3 regions of the Paenibacillus sp. FSL K6-1122 genome follow, and region 2 is predicted to be linked to each of the others. Evidence: a T-box and tRNA genes for the amino acid it is inferred to sense, from the RefSeq annotation. Region 2 holds a T-box; the other regions hold tRNA genes.
The links. The T-box of region 2 lies ahead of tyrS (tyrosine--tRNA ligase). A T-box ahead of a tRNA ligase gene usually reads a tRNA of that ligase, here a tRNA-Tyr.
Positions count from the first base shown of each region.

Region 1: it encodes a tRNA-Tyr, which carries the amino acid that the T-box ahead of tyrS (tyrosine--tRNA ligase) is inferred to sense. The anticodon was not compared.
Region 3: it encodes a tRNA-Tyr, which carries the amino acid that the T-box ahead of tyrS (tyrosine--tRNA ligase) is inferred to sense. The anticodon was not compared.

Region 1 is NZ_CP150272.1:5,957,288-5,961,635, forward strand. It holds gene NSQ20_RS26720 (helix-turn-helix domain-containing protein) at 1-569, shown strand, start outside; gene NSQ20_RS26725 (methyltransferase domain-containing protein) at 798-1,724, opposite strand; tRNA gene NSQ20_RS26730 (tRNA-Leu) at 1,908-1,986, opposite strand; tRNA gene NSQ20_RS26735 (tRNA-Cys) at 1,993-2,066, opposite strand; tRNA gene NSQ20_RS26740 (tRNA-Gly) at 2,073-2,147, opposite strand; tRNA gene NSQ20_RS26745 (tRNA-Gln) at 2,152-2,226, opposite strand; tRNA gene NSQ20_RS26750 (tRNA-His) at 2,249-2,321, opposite strand; tRNA gene NSQ20_RS26755 (tRNA-Trp) at 2,351-2,424, opposite strand; tRNA gene NSQ20_RS26760 (tRNA-Tyr) at 2,431-2,516, opposite strand; tRNA gene NSQ20_RS26765 (tRNA-Thr) at 2,526-2,601, opposite strand; tRNA gene NSQ20_RS26770 (tRNA-Phe) at 2,622-2,697, opposite strand; tRNA gene NSQ20_RS26775 (tRNA-Asp) at 2,793-2,870, opposite strand; tRNA gene NSQ20_RS26780 (tRNA-Met) at 2,898-2,971, opposite strand; tRNA gene NSQ20_RS26785 (tRNA-Val) at 2,989-3,064, opposite strand; tRNA gene NSQ20_RS26790 (tRNA-Glu) at 3,132-3,203, opposite strand; tRNA gene NSQ20_RS26795 (tRNA-Ser) at 3,213-3,304, opposite strand; tRNA gene NSQ20_RS26800 (tRNA-Asn) at 3,308-3,383, opposite strand; rRNA gene NSQ20_RS26805 (23S ribosomal RNA) at 3,450-4,348, opposite strand, start outside.
Region 2 is NZ_CP150272.1:4,263,850-4,268,197, reverse strand. It holds gene NSQ20_RS19230 (YdiU family protein) at 1-676, shown strand, start outside; gene NSQ20_RS19225 (Imm63 family immunity protein) at 836-1,279, shown strand; gene NSQ20_RS19220 (DUF4375 domain-containing protein) at 1,300-1,749, shown strand; T-box leader at 1,848-2,075, shown strand; gene tyrS (tyrosine--tRNA ligase) at 2,196-3,458, shown strand; gene NSQ20_RS19210 (YxcD family protein) at 3,613-3,891, opposite strand; gene NSQ20_RS19205 (hypothetical protein) at 3,897-4,348, opposite strand, start outside.
Region 3 is NZ_CP150272.1:315,412-319,759, forward strand. It holds rRNA gene NSQ20_RS01380 (23S ribosomal RNA) at 1-1,749, shown strand, start outside; rRNA gene rrf (5S ribosomal RNA) at 1,828-1,944, shown strand; tRNA gene NSQ20_RS01390 (tRNA-Ile) at 1,983-2,056, shown strand; tRNA gene NSQ20_RS01395 (tRNA-Ala) at 2,091-2,166, shown strand; tRNA gene NSQ20_RS01400 (tRNA-Asn) at 2,168-2,243, shown strand; tRNA gene NSQ20_RS01405 (tRNA-Glu) at 2,248-2,319, shown strand; tRNA gene NSQ20_RS01410 (tRNA-Val) at 2,326-2,401, shown strand; tRNA gene NSQ20_RS01415 (tRNA-Met) at 2,419-2,492, shown strand; tRNA gene NSQ20_RS01420 (tRNA-Asp) at 2,520-2,597, shown strand; tRNA gene NSQ20_RS01425 (tRNA-Phe) at 2,615-2,690, shown strand; tRNA gene NSQ20_RS01430 (tRNA-Thr) at 2,711-2,786, shown strand; tRNA gene NSQ20_RS01435 (tRNA-Tyr) at 2,796-2,881, shown strand; tRNA gene NSQ20_RS01440 (tRNA-Lys) at 2,892-2,967, shown strand; tRNA gene NSQ20_RS01445 (tRNA-Leu) at 2,974-3,054, shown strand; tRNA gene NSQ20_RS01450 (tRNA-Gly) at 3,065-3,139, shown strand; tRNA gene NSQ20_RS01455 (tRNA-Arg) at 3,147-3,223, shown strand; tRNA gene NSQ20_RS01460 (tRNA-Leu) at 3,241-3,319, shown strand; tRNA gene NSQ20_RS01465 (tRNA-Pro) at 3,327-3,400, shown strand; tRNA gene NSQ20_RS01470 (tRNA-Gly) at 3,411-3,481, shown strand; gene iolD (3D-(3,5/4)-trihydroxycyclohexane-1,2-dione acylhydrolase (decyclizing)) at 3,877-4,348, shown strand, end outside.

The DNA.
Region 1 (4,348 bases), 1.7 Mb from region 2:
TTACACCCGAGGAGTATGAGGTGGCTCTTACGAGGCTGCTCACGCATATTTTGCAAATGACTCAGGAATCCGGCATACGACTCGGACAGATCTCCCAAGGTCGTGGCTCGATGTTTCATGAACTTCATAGTTTGCAGTACGCTGCTGAAGTTGAGGATTGGTTTAAATATCAAGTCATCTTGCCCGTCATTCAGGTTTTTAAAGCGAGACAATATGCCCAGTATCAGCATATATCTGAGAAAATGATTGCCATGATTCATCAAGATTATGATAAGGATCTGACGCTTGAGGAATGTGCCTTGAAGCTTCACTACAATGCCAACTACTTAAGTAGTGTTTTCCGCAAAGAGACAGGCTGTGCATTTAGTGAATATCTGACCAAGTACCGATTTAACATCGCTAAAAAATGGCTGGACGAAAGTGATCTAACCGTTAAAGATATCGCAGCACGACTTCGGTACAACAATCCGCAAAACTTTATCCGATCATTCCGTAAATGGGAAGGAATCACCCCCGGCCAGTATCGGGAGCGTAAGCAGAAAGCAGAAGTATCGAACATCTCTAAATAAACGAGGGTCTGGTTCAAAGCGGTCGATGAATTAGTGGCTTCAAAAAAGAGGGAGCACATAACCTGCTCCCTTCACTTACAACTTTACTTCTGCAATCTTAACTTCATATGTTTGACACGTGTATCTTCTTGTTTTGCAGTATGATGCTTCCTAGTGTCATCTTAGAGGTTAGACTACATTGTCCGTCTCAATTCCTGATTATTAGTACACTTGCCACGCTTATGCGATTTATCGCTTATCCTTAGTGCGAACTGTTTTCATATTGGGCTGTTCAAGTTGGATTAGAATTTTACCAAATCTTCCTCCACGTGAGAAGGTCACCGTACTATCCTTGTACGTATCGTTAATGTAATCCTCAGCCAATCTGAGGGAATCTTCATCCGATGGTAACTCATACGTATTAAGCCATTCTGGTAGCTTCTCGATAATCTCTTCCACCGGTACTTCAAATGAGTTAACTTCTCTCGTAATGATCATCGTATAAGAATAACCCTTCAAATACAGCAACTGTTGGATATACCCCATATCACCGGCCTTGTATGAAGAAGTTACCCCCAGTACATCCTTAAGTTCATCCATTAGTGTGTGTTCCTTCTGTCCCGCCATAGTACTTATATACACATACTTCCGGGCACAATTGATCGCCTGCTCAATCGTTTCCCAATCCGACATCGCCGGACACATGGATGCAAATGCAAAGTCATATTTCTTCTCCCAGCCTTTATCCTTAATGGAGATTTCTTCATATCGTTCGTTTACGATTTCGATTTTGGATTCCAGAGCTGGAGGTATCGTCTCTTTCATAAGGGAGACAAGCAACTCAGAAGGCTCAACTGCGGTCACACTTGCCCCCTTTTCCGCAAAAGGAATGGTAAATATGCCTGAGGCTGCTCCAATGTCCAAAATGGATAACCCTGCGAATTCCACACCCTGGTTTTCAATCCAGCCCATAATGCGTTCAGAACGCTGCTTTCCTTCTTCAGTGAACGACTGTGCATGATAATCCCTGGCCCATCGCTCAAAAGCTTCTTCTATATTAGAGGGGACGCTTTTCTTCTTATATTTTGAACTTCTCGGACGATTCTTCCATGCCTCTTCCCATACAGAAAGATCAAATAACAGATCGGTATCCGATACATTTTTTCCATTAGTCACTCTACTTCACTCCTCCATATTAAAGACTTTACTTATCTACAATATACTCAATATAATCATACGTCAATCTTTATTAACGTCCATCTTCTCTTACTCTAGATTTTCTTACTGCACATAAATCGTTTCATATAAAATAAAAATAGCCCTACACATTGCATAAGCAACATGTAGGGCTATTCAATATACCGGCGAGAGGACTCGAACCTCCACGGTTTCCCACTCGATTTTGAGTCGAGCGCGTCTGCCATTCCGCCACGCCGGCATATGCTGGAGGCGCCACCCAGATTCGAACTGGGGATAAAGCTTTTGCAGAGCTGTGCCTTACCACTTGGCTATGGCGCCATATTTTGGAGCGGACGACGGGAATCGAACCCGCGACCCTCGCCTTGGCAAGGCGATGCTCTACCGCTGAGCCACGTCCGCATAATGGCTGGGGATATAGGATTTGAACCTATGCATGACGGAGTCAAAGTCCGTTGCCTTACCGCTTGGCTAATCCCCAATAAAAAATGAAAAAACAAAGGGGCGATCGAGGGGAATTGAACCCCCGAATGCCGGATCCACAAACCGGTGCGTTAACCACTTCGCCACGACCGCCATAAAAGGTTATTTTCTAAAAATTTAATTGGCAGGGGCAGCAGGAATTGAACCCACACCAACGGTTTTGGAGACCGTTGTTCTACCTTTAAACTATGCCCCTAAAAACTGGTGGAGGATGATGGATTCGAACCACCGAACCCGTACGGGAGCAGATTTACAGTCTGATGCGTTTGGCCACTTCGCTAATCCTCCAGGATTACATGGTGCCGGCGAGAGGACTTGAACCCCCAACCTACTGATTACAAGTCAGTTGCTCTACCAGTTGAGCTACACCGGCATATTAAATTATTTTAAAAATGGTGGCTCGGGACGGAATCGAACCGCCGACACGAGGATTTTCAGTCCTCTGCTCTACCGACTGAGCTACCGAGCCATAATAAAGTCTAATCTTAATTCCTTACACTTTATATAGGGCATCAGTGCCATACAGCAGATGTAGTGAACAGTTTGCCTCATGTAAAGATTAAATGGCGGAACCGACGGGATTCGAACCCGCGATCTCCTGCGTGACAGGCAGGCATGTTAGGCCAACTACACCACGGTTCCAGATCACTTTCTCAAAGGAAAGTATAATTGCGGGGGCAGGATTTGAACCTGCGGCCTTCGGGTTATGAGCCCGACGAGCTACCGGGCTGCTCCACCCCGCGTCGTTATAAAGTTTATATGGTGGAGGCTGAGGGGATCGAACCCCCGACCCTCTGCTTGTAAGGCAGATGCTCTCCCAGCTGAGCTAAGCCTCCGAACAACACATTTATGATCATACCATAATCTTGTTGTAAAAATCAACTTCTTTTTTTGAAGTTATTATGACCCGTAGGGGATTCGAACCCCTGTTACCTCCGTGAAAGGGAGGTGTCTTAACCCCTTGACCAACGGGCCTTAATATTATGGCGGAGAGAGAGGGATTCGAACCCTCGAGACGCTTGTGACGCCTACACGATTTCCAATCGTGCTCCTTCGGCCAGCTCGGACACCTCTCCATATGGCTCCCCGAACAGGGCTCGAACCTGTGACAACTCGATTAACAGTCGAGTGCTCTACCAACTGAGCTATCAGGGAATATGCTTCAGAGATCGTTCTCTGAAAACTAGATTCGAAACGAAACACGCGAATTACAACTTGCTATTGGATAAGCCCTCGACCGATTAGTACTGGTCAGCTCCATGCATTGCTGCACTTCCACCCCCAGCCTATCTACCTCGTCGTCTTCAAGGGGTCTTACATACTGGGAAATCTCATCTTGAGGGGGGCTTCACGCTTAGATGCTTTCAGCGTTTATCCCGTCCGTACATAGCTACCCAGCGGTGCTCCTGGCGGAACAACTGGTACACCAGCGGTACGTCCATCCCGGTCCTCTCGTACTAAGGACAGCTCCTCTCAAATTTCCTACGCCCACGACAGATAGGGACCGAACTGTCTCACGACGTTCTGAACCCAGCTCGCGTACCGCTTTAATGGGCGAACAGCCCAACCCTTGGGACCTACTTCAGCCCCAGGATGCGATGAGCCGACATCGAGGTGCCAAACCTCCCCGTCGATGTGGACTCTTGGGGGAGATAAGCCTGTTATCCCCAGGGTAGCTTTTATCCGTTGAGCGATGGCCCTTCCATGCGGTACCACCGGATCACTAAGCCCGACTTTCGTCCCTGCTCGACTTGTAGGTCTCGCAGTCAAGCTCCCTTATGCCTTTGCACTCTTCGAATGATTTCCAACCATTCTGAGGGAACCTTTGGGCGCCTCCGTTACTCTTTAGGAGGCGACCGCCCCAGTCAAACTGCCCACCTGACACTGTCCCCGCACCGGATTACGGTACCAGGTTAGAACCTAGATACGATCAGGGTGGTATCCCAACGTTGCCTCCACGCAAGCTGGCGCTCACGTTTCAAAGGCTCCCACCTATCCTGTACAGATCGTACCCAAATTCAATATCAAGCTGCAGTAAAGCTCCATGGGGTCTTTCCGTCTTGTCGCGGGTAACCTGCATCTTCACAGGTATTAAAATTTCACCGGATCTCTCGTTGAGA
Region 2 (4,348 bases):
TGGTCCATGCGCCTTTATGGATGCTTACAATCCGTCGACCGTATTTAGCTCCATTGACAGACAAGGTCGCTATGCTTATGGTAATCAACCGTATATTGCCGGGTGGAATTTGGCTCGTTTTGCCGAGACGCTTCTGCCGTTGTTGCATGAAGATGAAGAACAGGCCGTGCAACTCGCTCAGGATGCTATCGCACAATTTTCTGAATTGTACCATCATCATTGGCTCAAGGGAATGCGTGCCAAACTGGGCTTGTTGGATGAAGAGGCCGAAGATGAAGCATTGATCAAGGAGCTTCTTGAACTTATGGAGAAGCATAGTGCAGATTACACCAATACGTTCCTGGCTTTGACCTTTGATACATTGGAAGGGACAGCTTTGTTTGGCACGCCAGAATTTGCTGAATGGCATGAGCGGTGGCAAGCAAGATTGGACAGACAGCAAGAGGAGAAGGAAGTCTCTCGACAGTTGATGAGAACAAACAATCCAGCGGTCATTCCCCGAAATCATCGGGTCGAGGAAGCCCTTGAGCAAGCGGAGAATCACGGAGACCTTAGCGTGATGGAGAAGCTTTTGGCAGTTCTTTCAGATCCGTTTGCACACTCACCTGAACAGGCTGAATATGCCGAACTACCTGCACAATGTAATACTTCGTATCAGACTTTTTGTGGGACCTGATTGAACAGTAGGAATAAATATGAAGAGGCTGCCTTGGGCAGCTTTTTCATTTTTTTATTCTGTCATGAACGTTAGAATTCAACGTTTTTATTGAATTTGGAGATTATCATGCAATAATCAGAGAAGTAGAGTTTTACTTTTGCAGAGGCAGGTGCATTCATGTCCAACATGTTAAGCAAAGAACAATTGGCAGACATCCTTTTACAGCTTTTAGAGCGTACATCTTTCCCTAGGGAACAGATGCAGAACTATGTTAACCGCTTGTTTGAGAGCTTTAAATGGGATGGGGTGCCCTATGTAGAGAGTGGAGAAGATGAGTATATCGTTCGAATATACGAACGTGGTCTCGTCTCATTGGAGAAACGGGTGAAACAGCCGGATGAAGTCATCTATTGGTTGCTGGAGGATATTATTTTCACCGCGACGCATGTAGGGTTGTTGGAACGACATGGCGTGGATAATAAAGAGACGCATTTGAACTATACAAATGAAGTGATGAAGGACCTGAACAGGGGTGTCCTGGAAGCCTTCCAGCAGATCGGTGATCCGTATTTACATTGGCATCAGACGGGTAAACGTCAGGAGTTAGAGGGCATGGCATAAAGAAAAGTGAGGTGTGTTACATGAGCGAGCAAGATATTAATGACGTATGGTATGACTATGCTGTGTTATTTGTCGAAAAAAAGAATGAATCTGAACAGGGCTGGGCATCGTTGACTTCGAACGAGCAGGACATTGCAGCTTTATGGTTGTTAGAGGCGGATATCTTTAATGGCGGTTTTATACAGTTTTTCTGTAACTGGGGGGAAGAGGTGTACCGTTACGCGTTGCGGGCATTACATATCATTGATGCGACTCAAGTCGTGGAGATTATAACGTCAGCATACGGCTGCATTGAGCACTTGAAAGAGGATGAAAGGCTTACCGAACTGTGGGATATTCCTAAATTCCTGACAAAGGAACAAGAGCAGCAGTTAGATGCGCTGGATCAGCAGTTTTGGAACAATGAGGATCAGATCGCGGAGAAAGCTTATGGTTATTATCACGGAAAATTGAACATGATGATCATATAATCTGGTTTCAACTATGCATCCGTTGTTCTGTTCGAAGATTAATACTTGGTCTTGCAATGACTGAAACGTTCGGCTATACTTGCTATAAATTGAATACATGAATCACGTTGATAGAGCGCAGTAGCGGCTTTGTCCCTGTTACAGAAAGTCAGGGGTTGATGGAACCTGATACATACAAGGGCTGCGAATTACACTCTGGAGTACTTGGGTAATGCTAAGCGGATGGGCAAACGATATATTGCCAAAAGTGGTATGGATAACGTGTTAAGGTCACGTGTTGTCCATGCAATATGGGTGGTACCACGGTTATGATAATCGTCCCTGTGTCTTAATGAAGACAAGGAGGCGATTTTTTTGTGTCCAAAAAAGCCGTTCCAGCGTGTAATTTCGTAATTTAACGTTGATCATGACTGAATCTTGAGGATAGAAAAGGGGTTATACACATGATGAATATTATTGATGAACTACAGTGGCGTGACGCCATTAACCAGCAGACAGATGCAGAGGGACTGCGTGAGTTGACTGAAACCAAATCAATCTCATTGTACTGCGGCGTTGACCCTACGGGGGACAGCATGCATATCGGACATCTCATTCCATTCATGATGCTGAAACGTTTTCAACTGGCAGGACACCGTCCGGTTATTTTGATAGGTGGAGCTACAGGAACAATTGGTGATCCAAGTGGTCGGCAGGCAGAACGTTCTTTGCAAACGATGGAGCAAGTGCAGGAGAATGTGGATGCACTGACAGCGCAGATGAAGAAGTTGTTTGTAACAGACGGTGATAATCAGGTTCGCATGGTGAACAACTACGATTGGACACACAAAATCAATGTGATTGAATTCTTGCGTGACTACGGCAAAAACTTTAACCTTAACACAATGTTGGCTAAGGATGTGGTTGCGAGCAGACTGGAAGGCGGAATCTCGTTCACCGAGTTTTCCTACCAGATCCTTCAATCACTCGACTACCTGCACCTGTTCCAGAACGAAGATGTACAGCTTCAAATCGGTGGTTCGGATCAATGGGGTAACATCACAAGTGGTCTCGATCTGATTCGTAAAAAAGAAGGATCTGAAGCGAAGGCTTACGGTCTGACCATTCCACTCATGCTCAAATCAGACGGTACGAAATTCGGTAAAACAGCTGGCGGCGCAATCTGGCTTGACCCGAACAAAACAACACCATTTGAGTTCTACCAGTTCTGGGCGAATACAGATGACCGTGATGTCATTAAATACTTGAAATACTTTACTTTCCTCAGCAAAGAACAAATCGAAGCTTTGGCTGAAAAGGTAGAGACAGAGCCGCACAGACGTGAAGCACAGAAAGCACTCGCGGAAGAAATGACAAAATTCGTTCACGGCGAAGAAATGCTCGAACAGGCTAAACGTATTACAGCGGCGCTGTTCAGTGGTGATATCCGTTCCCTGACAGCAGATGAAATCGAGCAGGGTTTCAAGGAAATGCCAACATTCGAAACGGACGGGGAAGCGAAAAATATCGTCGACTGGCTCGTAGATCTGGGGTTGGAGCCATCCAAACGCCAGGCCCGTGAGGATGTCACTAAAGGCGCTATCTCCATGAACGGTGAGAAAATCACGGAGCTTGAATTCACAGTGTCGGCAGAGCATGCCATTGGCGGTAAATTCATCATTATCCGTAAAGGTAAGAAGAACTACAGCCTGGTTAAACTACAATCGTAGTTTCCAAGAATTAGAACGTAACACAGAGACGTATAGAGACTATAATAGACACACAAATAAAGCTACAAATACAGAAACAAAAAGACCGCCTTCCATCTCTGTCAGGACAGAGGGGAGGCGGTCTTTCGTATATCAGGCCAGTGAGTGACCTATCTTATTGATTAACGATCGCTGTGATTTCTTCATCCAGATCAAGTCGTACATTCTCACGGTACGCCCGGATGTTGTATTCACTGTGCAGGTAACGAAGAATCGCTTCAATCATATTGGACTCCACCAGATATTGACTACGGCCTTGAATCCAAACTTCAGCGGAGTAACCTGTATCTTCTTCCCAACTCAGTTCTACATTCACATCGGTTGGACGTACACCCTTACGTTCTGCCATATGAATACAGATTGCATTCACAATTTCATCCATGCTCAGAACCATAGAGACTAGTACCGTCCGTTTCTGTTACGGTCATCATCACGATCATTGCGACGGTCATAACGACCATCCGCTGCAGGTTTGCGACGATTGGAGATGGCTCTGAAGAGTGCCATAGCCAGCATAACAATCAACATAATTGCTGCAACGTTCACGAGCAATCCAAGGATGTTACCCAGAGCGCCCATGCCACCGAACAATCCGCCAAACATCATACCAGCAAGACCACCAAGCATCATGCCTTTCATGAATCCGCCACCGCCGCCGAAGAATCCGCCACGGTTCGTTGTAGCTGCTCCATTGCTGGAGTTGTTATTCGTATTCGATTTGCTTACATTGCTGTCGGATTTCTTAGGTGTATTGCTATAACTTTTCGTACCGGATTTGAATCCGCCACCACGTCTTGCATCCGCAGAATCCGGATTCGTTACTCCCACTGTTGCGAACAATAATGTAAAGG
Region 3 (4,348 bases), 3.2 Mb from region 2:
TGTAACGGGGCTAAACACACCACCGAAGCTATGGCTTGATGCTTTGCATCAGGGGTAGGGGAGCGTTGTATAAGGGTTGAAGGTGTACCGTAAGGAGCGCTGGACATTATACAAGTGAGAATGCCGGTATGAGTAACGAAAAGATCAGTGAGAATCTGATCCGCCGAAAGCCTAAGGGTTCCTGAGGAAGGCTCGTCCGCTCAGGGTAAGTCGGGACCTAAGGCGAGGCCGAAAGGCGTAGTCGAAGGACAACAGGTCGAAATTCCTGTACCACCGTAAGCCGTTATGAGCAATGGGGGGACGCAGTAGGGTAGTGACGCGGACTGATGGATGTCCGTCTAAGCAGTAAGGCTGATGTGTAGGCAAATCCGCACATTGTAAGGCTGAGCTGTGATGGGGAGCGAAAATTATAGTAGCGAAGGTCATGATCTCACACTGCCAAGAAAAGCCTCTAGCCAGGTGATGGTGCCCGTACCGCAAACCGACACAGGTAGGCGAGAAGAGTATTCTAAGGCGCGCGGAAGAACTCTCGTTAAGGAACTCGGCAAAATGACCCCGTAACTTCGGGAGAAGGGGTGCCCCGGTAGTGTGAATAGCACGAGGGGGCCGCAGTGAAAAGGCCCAAGCGACTGTTTAGCAAAAACACAGGTCTGTGCGAAGCCGTAAGGCGAAGTATACGGGCTGACGCCTGCCCGGTGCTGGAAGGTTAAGGGGAGTGGTTAGGAGCAATCCGAAGCTGTGAACCGAAGCCCCAGTAAACGGCGGCCGTAACTATAACGGTCCTAAGGTAGCGAAATTCCTTGTCAGGTAAATTCTGACCCGCACGAATGGCGTAACGACTTGGGCGCTGTCTCAACGAGAGATCCGGTGAAATTTTAATACCTGTGAAGATGCAGGTTACCCGCGACAAGACGGAAAGACCCCATGGAGCTTTACTGCAGCTTGATATTGAATTTGGGTACGATCTGTACAGGATAGGTGGGAGCCTTTGAAGTGTGAGCGCCAGCTTGCATGGAGGCAACGTTGGGATACCACCCTGATCGTATCTAGGTTCTAACCTGGTACCGTAATCCGGTGCGGGGACAGTGTCAGGTGGGCAGTTTGACTGGGGCGGTCGCCTCCTAAAGAGTAACGGAGGCGCCCAAAGGTTCCCTCAGAATGGTTGGAAATCATTCGAAGAGTGCAAAGGCATAAGGGAGCTTGACTGCGAGACCTACAAGTCGAGCAGGGACGAAAGTCGGGCTTAGTGATCCGGTGGTACCGCATGGAAGGGCCATCGCTCAACGGATAAAAGCTACCCTGGGGATAACAGGCTTATCTCCCCCAAGAGTCCACATCGACGGGGAGGTTTGGCACCTCGATGTCGGCTCATCGCATCCTGGGGCTGAAGTAGGTCCCAAGGGTTGGGCTGTTCGCCCATTAAAGCGGTACGCGAGCTGGGTTCAGAACGTCGTGAGACAGTTCGGTCCCTATCTGTCGTGGGCGTAGGAAATTTGAGAGGAGCTGTCCTTAGTACGAGAGGACCGGGATGGACGTACCGCTGGTGTACCAGTTGTTCCGCCAGGAGCACCGCTGGGTAGCTATGTACGGACGGGATAAACGCTGAAAGCATCTAAGCGTGAAGCCCCCCTCAAGATGAGATTTCCCAGTATGTAAGACCCCTTGAAGACGACGAGGTAGATAGGCTGGGGGTGGAAGTGCAGCAATGCATGGAGCTGACCAGTACTAATCGGTCGAGGGCTTATCCAATAGCAAGTTCTAAATCGCGTATTTCGTTTCGAATCTAGTTTTCAGAGAACGATCTCTGAATGTAAGCTAAGCTACGCGTTTGGTGGCGATGGCGGAGGGGTTCCACACGTACCCATCCCGAACACGACCGTTAAGCCCTCTAGCGCCGATGGTACTTGGACCGCAGGGTCCTGGGAGAGTAGGACGCCGCCAAGCGAAACCCCATTGGGGTATTTTTTTTCGAAAATTGATAAGGGCCCTTAGCTCAGTTGGTTAGAGCGCACCTCTGATAAGGGTGAGGCCGGTGGTTCGAGTCCACCAGGGCCCATAGCAAGACCACAACAAGAAATACACCAGAGTATGGGGCCATAGCTCAGCTGGGAGAGCGCCTGCCTTGCAAGCAGGAGGTCAGCGGTTCGATCCCGCTTGGCTCCACCATTCCCTGATAGCTCAGTTGGTAGAGCACTCGACTGTTAATCGAGTTGTCACAGGTTCGAGCCCTGTTCGGGGAGCCAGTAAGGCCCGTTGGTCAAGGGGTTAAGACACCTCCCTTTCACGGAGGTAACAGGGGTTCGAATCCCCTACGGGTCATATTATGGAGGCTTAGCTCAGCTGGGAGAGCATCTGCCTTACAAGCAGAGGGTCGGGGGTTCGATCCCCTCAGCCTCCACCATATAAACTTTATAACGACGCGGGGTGGAGCAGCCCGGTAGCTCGTCGGGCTCATAACCCGAAGGCCGCAGGTTCAAATCCTGCCCCCGCAATTATACTTTCCTTTGAGAAAGTGATCTGGAACCGTGGTGTAGTTGGCCTAACATGCCTGCCTGTCACGCAGGAGATCGCGGGTTCGAATCCCGTCGGTTCCGCCATTTTTTTATTCTAGTAAGGCTCGGTAGCTCAGTCGGTAGAGCAGAGGACTGAAAATCCTCGTGTCGGCGGTTCGATTCCGTCCCGAGCCACCATTTATAACACCATGTAATACGCCGGTGTAGCTCAACTGGTAGAGCAACTGACTTGTAATCAGTAGGTTGGGGGTTCAAGTCCTCTCGCCGGCACCATGTAATCCTGGAGGATTAGCGAAGCGGCCAAACGCATCAGACTGTAAATCTGCTCCCGTACGGGTTCGGTGGTTCGAATCCATCATCCTCCACCAGTTTTTCTATGAGTCATTAGCTCAGTTGGTAGAGCACCTGACTTTTAATCAGGGTGTCGAAGGTTCGAGCCCTTCATGACTCACCATTATATGCGCGTGTGGCGGAATTGGCAGACGCACTAGACTTAGGATCTAGCGTCTTTGACGTGGGGGTTCAAGTCCCTCCACGCGCATCCTTTATTTGCGGAAGTGGCTCAGCGGTAGAGCATCGCCTTGCCAAGGCGAGGGTCGCGGGTTCGATTCCCGTCTTCCGCTCCAATATTTTGCGCCCTTAGCTCAGCTGGATAGAGCGTTTGACTACGAATCAAAAGGCCGGGAGTTCGAATCTCTCAGGGCGCGCCATTATAACTTCATATTTTGCCGGCGTGGCGGAATGGCAGACGCGCTCGACTCAAAATCGAGTGGGAAACCGTGGAGGTTCGAGTCCTCTCGCCGGTATATATAACGGGATGTAGCTCAGCTTGGTAGAGCACCTGGTTTGGGACCAGGGGGTCGCATGTTCAAATCGTGTCATCCCGATTGTTGTTATGCGGGTGTAGTTCAATGGTAGAACTTTAGCCTTCCAAGCTAATAGCGTGGGTTCGATTCCCATCACCCGCTTATATATTGAAAAAGAAAGAGACGGTACTCACCGTCTCTTTCTTTTTTTCTGCATTCACAGGCATATTGACCATGATTGTATACGAAGATCATGGATTATATAGCTGATTAGCATGTACCAACATGTATCCCATCCTCACGATATATTCCCCTCTCTTTTAAGTCTGTCCTTAGTCATTGTGGAAGTGTTCAAATAGAGAAGGTCTAACACATGTTCGAACACAAGAATATCTTTTCTTTATCACAATTTATAAAAACGCTTACAAAAATAGCTTGCGTAAATCATTAACCTGTAATACCATATCAATTAAGCGCTTAACCTTTAGGGGTAAGGCGCTTAAACTTAACGTAGATTAAGCGCTTAACCCGTAAAGGAAAGGACGGCGATCAAACTCATGAAAACAATTCGACTAACGATGGCTCAGGCACTGCTTCGATACCTGGATCAGCAATATATCTCGGTTGACGGGGTGGAAACCAAGTTTGTGAAGGGAATCATCGGTATTTTTGGACATGGCAATGTAACAGGCATTGGAGAAGCGCTGGAGCGCAGTCCGGGAAGCCTGACGTATATGCAAGGCAAGAACGAACAAGGCATGGTGCATACGGCAGCGGCTTATGCCAAGCAGAAGAACCGTAGACAGATCTATGCATGTACTACATCCATTGGACCTGGTGCTTTGAATATGATTACGGCGGCAGCTACTGCAACAGTGAACCGAATTCCGGTTTTATTGCTTCCTGGAGACAACTTTGCTACACGGGAACCGGACCCGGTACTTCAGCAGTTGGAAGTGAGCAGTGATTATACAATCTCAGCCACTGATCCATTCAAAGCCGTCAGCAAGTACTGGGATCGCATTGTTC